One region of the Terrabacter sp. GCM10028922 genome, then DNA from elsewhere that is predicted to be linked to it. Evidence: predicted binding sites of a transcription regulator. Region 1 holds the regulator's gene; each other region holds the start of a gene.
The links. Region 1 encodes HrcA, which represses chaperone genes, less so after heat shock. Its sites were predicted from a motif close to TTNGCACTCGNNNNNNNCGAGTGCNAA; they were not measured.

Region 1 (2,264 bases):
TCTTGACGTGCTGGGCGAGGCCCGGCAGCGCGCGAGCCTGCTCGACGATGCGCGCCTCCTTCGTGCCGGGCACGAGGTGGTCGACGAGCACGCCGAGGCGGCGGCCGGGGCCCGGCTGGAACTCCGCGATGATGCCGGCGAGGTCGTCCACGCCGTCCATGAGCTCGACGACGACGCCCTCGACGCGCAGGTCGTCACCCCAGACCTTCTCGACGAGCTCGGCGTCGTGTCGGCCCTCGACATAGATGCGTGAGCCGCTCGCGACCTTCGCTCGTGCACCCTGCACGGCGACGGAGCCGCTGGCGGTACGGGACGCCGCACGGCGGGCGTCGGCGAGGGCCGCTGTCGCCGCGGCGGTGGGCGGGGTGAGGGTCACCGGTGCACCGTCGACGAGGAAGCCCGGCCCGAGCGGGAACGCCTTGGTGCGACCCCGTCGGTCCTCGAGGTGGACGACGTGCATGCCGCCCGCCTTCTCGACGCGTACGACGGCGCCGACCCAGCCGGTCTCGACCTCCTCGACGACGAGGTCGCGCTCGGCGGGGGTCGGGACCGACCGGCCGCGCTTCGGCGCGCGCCAGTCCCCGCTCAGCACGTCGGATCCGTAGCGGTCGATGGGAGGCACCACGGGAGGGTATGCCGTGTGGATGCCACTCGCGCAGCCGCCACGCGGGTGCACGCGCCCCCTCAACCGTCGAGTGGGCACTTTCACCCGCGACCCCGGGTCGAGTGGAGCGCCTCGACCCGGGCGCGTCCTGGCCGTCCCGGCATACGGTTGGATGAAATCGGAGATCGGCCGCCCACGACGTAGACTTGGCACTCGTCAACGGAGAGTGCCAGAGACGCGAGGAGGGACGCGATGAGCGAGGACCGCAGGCTGATGGTGCTGCGCGCGATCGTGCAGGACTACGTCCAGACCTCCGAGCCGGTCGGCAGCAAGGCCCTCGTCGAGCGCCACCACCTCGGGGTGAGCGCCGCGACCGTGCGCAACGACATGGCCCTGCTCGAGGAGGAGGGTCTGATCCATGCGCCGCACACGTCGGCCGGGCGCGTGCCCACCGACGCCGGCTACCGCGTCTTCGTCGACCGGCTCAGCGCCGTCAAGCCCCTCGGCCCGGGGGAGCGGCGCGCGATCAGCCAGTTCCTCGAGGGGGCGGTCGACCTCGACGACGTCGTCGACCGCACGGTCCGGCTGCTCGCGAGCCTGACCCGCCAGGTCGCGGTCGTGCAGTACCCCTCGCTGACCCGCTCGACGGTGCGGCACATCGAGCTCGTCCCGCTGGGTGCCTCGCACCTCATGGTCGTGCTCATCGTCAACACCGGCCGGGTCGAGCAGCGGGTCGTCGACATCGGCCGTTCGCTCCTCGACGCCGAGGGGGAGGCGCTCGTCTCGTCGATGCGCACCCGCATCAACGACGTCGCGGCAGGCCTGCCCTTCACCGTCGCGGCCACGCAGCTGCGTCGGCTCGTCGACGAGGCCGATGACGCCGAGCGTGCGGGGTTGACGGCCGTGATCTCCGCGCTCGGCGACGCCCTCGTCGAGGAGCGCGAGGAGCGTGTAGTCCTCGCCGGTCAGGCCAACCTGGCCCGCGCCGGCACCGACTTCCCACGCACGATCGGTCCGATCCTCGAGGCCCTCGAAGAGCACGTCACCCTGCTGCGCCTCCTCGGCCAGCTCGGCGACGATCCCGACCTCGTGTCGGTCCGCATCGGCTCGGAGAACCCCGTCACCGGCCTGCAGACGACGTCGCTCGTCTCGATGGGCTACGGCTCGGGCGCCGAGCGCGTCGCGAGCCTCGGGGTGCTGGGCCCGACCCGCATGGACTACCCCACGACCATGGCCTCGGTCCGGGCGGTCGCGCGCTACGTGTCCGAGATCCTCGACGAGAACCAGGCCACCTGACCCAGACCCGACCCGGCCAGCCCGACCGGTGCATCGTCGCGCCGGAACCGAACGCACCACGTACCAAAGGAACCCGAGCTTGAACGACTACTACGCCGTCCTCGGCGTCTCGCGCGACGCGAGCCAGGAGGACATCAAGAAGGCCTACCGTCGACTCGCCCGCAAGCTGCACCCGGACGTCAACTCCGGCGCCGAGGCCGAGGACGAGTTCAAGCGGGTGTCGCAGGCCTACGACGTGCTGTCCGACCCGCAGAAGCGTCAGTCCTTCGACATGGGCGCCGACCCGTTCGCCACCGGCGGCGCGGGCTTCGGTGCGGGCCAGGGCTTCTCGTTCAGCGACGTGATGGACGCGTTCTTCGGCGCC
Region 2 (2,264 bases), on a different contig from region 1:
TTGAACGTGCCGCGGATCTTGTTGACGACGAGCGTCGAGAGGGCCTCGCCGTCGACGTCCTCGGCGATGATGAGCAGCGGCTTGCCCGACTGCACGACCTTCTCGAGGATCGGGAGCACCTCGGCGACCGAGGAGATCTTGCCCTGGTTGATGAGCACGTAGGCGTCCTCGAGGACGGTCTCCATGCGCTCGGTGTCGGTCACGAAGTACGCCGAGAGGTAGCCCTTGTCGAACTGCATGCCCTCGGTGAACTCGAGCTCGGTCGCAGTCGTCGAGGACTCCTCGACGGTGATGACGCCGTCCTTGCCGACCTTGTCGAACGCCTCGCCGATGAGGCCACCGAGCGTGGCGTCCTGGGCGGAGAGCGTGGCGACGGAGGCGATCTCGTCCTTGCCGTCGACCTCGCGGGCGTTCTCGAGGAGGCGGTCGTTGACCGCGGTGACGGCCTTGTCCATGCCGCGCTTGAGCGCGGCGGGGGCGGCGCCCGCAGCGACGTTGCGCAGGCCCTCCCTGACCATGGCCTGGGCGAGGACGGTCGCGGTCGTCGTGCCGTCGCCGGCGATGTCGTTGGTCTTGGTCGCGACCTCCTTGGCGAGCTGGGCGCCGAGGTTCTCGTAGGCGTCCTCGAGCTCGATCTCACGGGCGATGGTCACGCCGTCGTTCGTGATCGTGGGGGCGCCCCACTTCTTGTCGATGACGACGTTGCGGCCCTTCGGGCCGAGCGTCACCTTGACGGCGTTGGCGAGCGCGTCGACGCCGCGCTCGAGCGACTTGCGGGCGGAGTCGTTGAACTCCAGCTGCTTGGCCATGGTGTTCCTTTTTGGCTCGGGTTGCTTTGTGGTTCTTGGGATTCCGGGCGGGACCCGGTCAAACGGGACGCACCCCGGGGAGACCCCGGCCTAATGGTTCGGGATGCTCACCGGGGTGCGTTCACGGCATGCGGCGTGACGACGTCAGCCGACGACGGCGAGCACGTCACGTGCGGAGAGGATGAGGTACTCCTCGCCGCCGTACTTCACCTCGGTGCCGCCGTACTTGCTGTAGATGACCTTGTCGCCGACCTTGACGTCGAGCGGGACGCGCTCGGTGCCGGTGTCGTTGAAGCGGCCGGGGCCGACAGCGAGGACCTCGCCCTCCTGGGGCTTCTCCTTGGCCGTGTCCGGGATGACGAGGCCGGACGCGGTGGTCTGCTCGGCCTCGAGGGACTTGACGACAATGCGGTCTTCGAGCGGCTTGATGGAAACCGACACGGTGGTGACCTTCCCTTCGGGACAGTCGGAAACTGACTACGGACTGTGGGCTCATCGAGGCTGGCCGCCGTCGCGGGGGTCGACCGCCCTCGAGGAGGGGTGCTGGCACTTTCAGGTCGAGAGTGCCAACAAGGTGAAATCTAGGTTTGCGGTTAGCACTCGGTCAAGTCGAGTGCCAGATCCGGCGCGTCGCGTGCCCGGCCGCGCTGGCAGGATGTGGCCATGGACGCCGCCATGGTCGACCGCCTCTCGGACGGCGAGGGCTGGGCGCTGCTCCGGTCACTCCCGCCGTACGACGAGCATGCGTCGCTCACCCTCCAGGGCCGTCTGCGCGACGCCGGCTACGACGCCGACCTCGTGGCCGCCGCGATGACCCAGTCGCGGCTGCGCTCACGCGGCGTCGAGAAGTTCGGCGAGTTCGCCGCCGGGATGCTCTTCACCGCCGACGGGCTCGAGCAGTCCACCCGCCTGGCCATCGCGGCGCGCCACGCCCACCGGTATGCCGCAGCCGGGGTCCGTGACGTCTACGACCTCGGCTGCGGGCTCGGGGCCGACGCCATGGCGTTCGCGGGCCTCGACCTCACGGTGCACGCCGTGGACGCCGACGCGGCGACGGCCCGCGTCGCCGCGGTCAACCTCAGGCACTGGCCGTCGGCCCGGGTGACCCACGCACGCGCCGAGGACGTCCTCCTCCCCCAGGGCGAGGGCCGCCGCCACCTCGGCCTCTGGCTCGACCCGGCCAGGCGCGTCAGCGGTGTCGCCGACGTCCGCGGCCGGACCCGACGCGTCTTCTCGCTCGACGCCATCTCACCCTCGTGGTCGCAGGTGCTCGCGTTCGCCGACGACGTTCCGGCAACGGGCGCCAAGCTCTCCCCCTCGTTCCCTCACGGATCCGTGCCGCGCGGCGCCGAGGCCCAGTGGACGTCCTGGTACGGCGAGGTGCTCGAGTGCGCTGTGTGGTGGGGGCCCCTCGTCGCGACCGCGGGCCGCACGGCGGCGGTGTGCACCGAGACC
Region 3 (2,264 bases), on a different contig from region 1:
TCAACGTCATCGAGCACGTCCGTCGCCTCGCGCACCACAGCAGGCACCACGAGCAGCCAGCCGACGTCGACGGCCGTCGTCGAGCAGGCATCCGCCACGCCGACAAAGCTGCCGACGAGCAAGGCCCCGGCCCCCGCGCCGACCTCGACCACGACCACGACCTCGACGGCTGTCCCGGCACCGACCTCGACGTCGGCGCCGGACCCCACCTCGACGCACGACAACCCCAAGCCGAAGCCGACCTCGACGAAGAAGCCGACGCCGACGAGCTCGCCGACGTCCTCCGGCGACGACGGCGGGTGCGTCCTGCTCGTCATCTGCTGAGGCGGCGCACCCACCGGCTCGGGCGGGTGCCCATGGGAGCCTGAGCGCATGGACTGCGTCTTCTGCTCCATCGTCGCGGGCGAGATCCCAGCCGACGTCGTGCTCGACGAGCCGGACTTCCTCGGTTTCCTCGACCGGCGTCCGGTGTTCAAGGGGCACGTCCTGCTCGTCCCGCGGCCGCACGTCGACACGCTCCTCGACCTCCCGGGCGAGCTGCACGCGGGCCTGCTCGGCGCGGCTCGGCGGCTGGCCGCCGCCGCGGTCGATGGTCTGGGCGCCCAGGGCACGTTCGTCGCGATGAACAACGTCGTGAGCCAGTCGGTGCCGCACCTGCACGTCCACGTCGTGCCCCGTACGAAGGGTGACGGCCTGCGCGGCTTCTTCTGGCCGCGGACCAAGTACGCGTCGGAGGCGGAGTCCGCCGAGTACGCCGCCCGCCTCGCCGCCGCCCTCGAAGCGGTGGCACCGCGTCAGTGACCGCGGGCGCACCGCGTCGTCCGCGTGGCCAGTTGTTTGCACTCTCACCCCGAGAGTGCCAATAATGGCGTTAGCACTCTCCCCGTGGGAGTGACAGATATGGACCGAATGCCGAGGGGCTGGGTTCGCAGCGACGTGAGCTGAGGAGTCCGGTCCCGTCCGTCGCGGGCGGCACGCGGGCCACCACCAACGATTCGCGTGGGAGGAACCACCCGAATGGCCAAGACCATTGCGTTTGACGAAGAGGCGCGCCGCGGGCTCGAGCGAGGAATGAACATCCTCGCCGACGCCGTCCGTGTGACGCTCGGCCCGAAGGGCCGCAACGTCGTTCTGGAGAAGAAGTGGGGCGCCCCCACCATCACCAACGACGGTGTCTCGATCGCCAAGGAGATCGAGCTCGACGACCCGTACGAGAAGATCGGCGCGGAGCTCGTCAAGGAAGTTGCCAAGAAGACCGACGACGTCGCCGGTGACGGCACGACGACGGCCACCGTCCTCGCCCAGGCCATGGTGAAGGAAGGCCTGCGCAACGTGGCCGCCGGCGCCAACCCGATGGCCCTCAAGCGGGGCATCGAGAAGGCCGTCGACGCTGTCTCCGCCCGCCTGCTCGAGCAGGCCAAGGAGGTCACGACCAAGGAGCAGATCGCCTCGACCGCCAGCATCTCCGCGGCCGACGAGGAGATCGGCGCGCTCATCGCCGAGGCGATGGACAAGGTCGGCAAGGAAGGCGTCATCACCGTCGAGGACTCCAACACCATGGGTCTCGAGCTGGAGATGACCGAGGGTATGCGCTTCGACAAGGGCTACATCTCGGCGTACTTCGTCACCGACACCGAGCGCATGGAGGCCGTCCTCGACGACGCCTACGTGCTCGTCGCCAACTCCAAGATCGGCAACATCAAGGACCTCATCCCGCTCCTGGAGAAGGTCATGCAGTCGGGCAAGCCGCTGCTGATCATCGCCGAGGACATCGAGGGTGAGGCCCTCGCGACGCTCGTCGTGAACAAGATCAAGGGCACGTTCAAGTCCGTCGCCGTCAAGGCCCCGGGCTTCGGCGACCGCCGCAAGGCCATGCTCACCGACATCGCCATCCTCACCGGTGGCCAGGTCATCTCCGAGGAGGTCGGTCTCAAGCTCGAGAACGCCACCCTCGACCTGCTCGGCCGCGCTCGCAAGGTCGTCGTCACGAAGGACGAGACGACCATCGTCGAGGACGCCGAGGACCGTTCGCAGATCGAGGGCCGCATCGCCCAGATCAAGGCCGAGATCGAGAAGTCGGACTCCGACTACGACCGCGAGAAGCTCCAGGAGCGCCTCGCCAAGCTCGCCGGCGGCGTCGCCGTCATCAAGGCGGGCGCAGCCACCGAGGTCGAGCTCAAGGAGCGCAAGCACCGCATCGAGGACGCCGTCCGCAACGCGAAGGCTGCCGTCGAGGAGGGCATCGTCGCCGGTGGTGGCGTGGC

Region 2: groES (co-chaperone GroES) is a predicted target of HrcA. The motif match lies at 1,403-1,429, and genes of this name have one in related genera.
Region 3: groL (chaperonin GroEL) is a predicted target of HrcA. The motif match lies at 837-863, and genes of this name have one in related genera.

What each region holds. Positions count from the first base shown of each region.
Region 1 covers NZ_JBHTFG010000002.1:116,050-118,313, forward strand. The annotation lists gene ACFQU3_RS01930 (DUF3097 domain-containing protein) at 1-622, opposite strand, end outside; gene hrcA (heat-inducible transcriptional repressor HrcA) at 857-1,900, shown strand; gene dnaJ (molecular chaperone DnaJ) at 1,980-2,264, shown strand, end outside.
Region 2 covers NZ_JBHTFG010000005.1:107,051-109,314, reverse strand. The annotation lists gene groL (chaperonin GroEL) at 1-809, opposite strand, end outside; gene groES (co-chaperone GroES) at 954-1,250, opposite strand; gene ACFQU3_RS04830 (class I SAM-dependent methyltransferase) at 1,473-2,264, shown strand, end outside.
Region 3 covers NZ_JBHTFG010000017.1:24,224-26,487, forward strand. The annotation lists gene ACFQU3_RS16710 (hypothetical protein) at 1-324, shown strand, start outside; gene ACFQU3_RS16715 (HIT family protein) at 373-801, shown strand; gene groL (chaperonin GroEL) at 1,018-2,264, shown strand, end outside.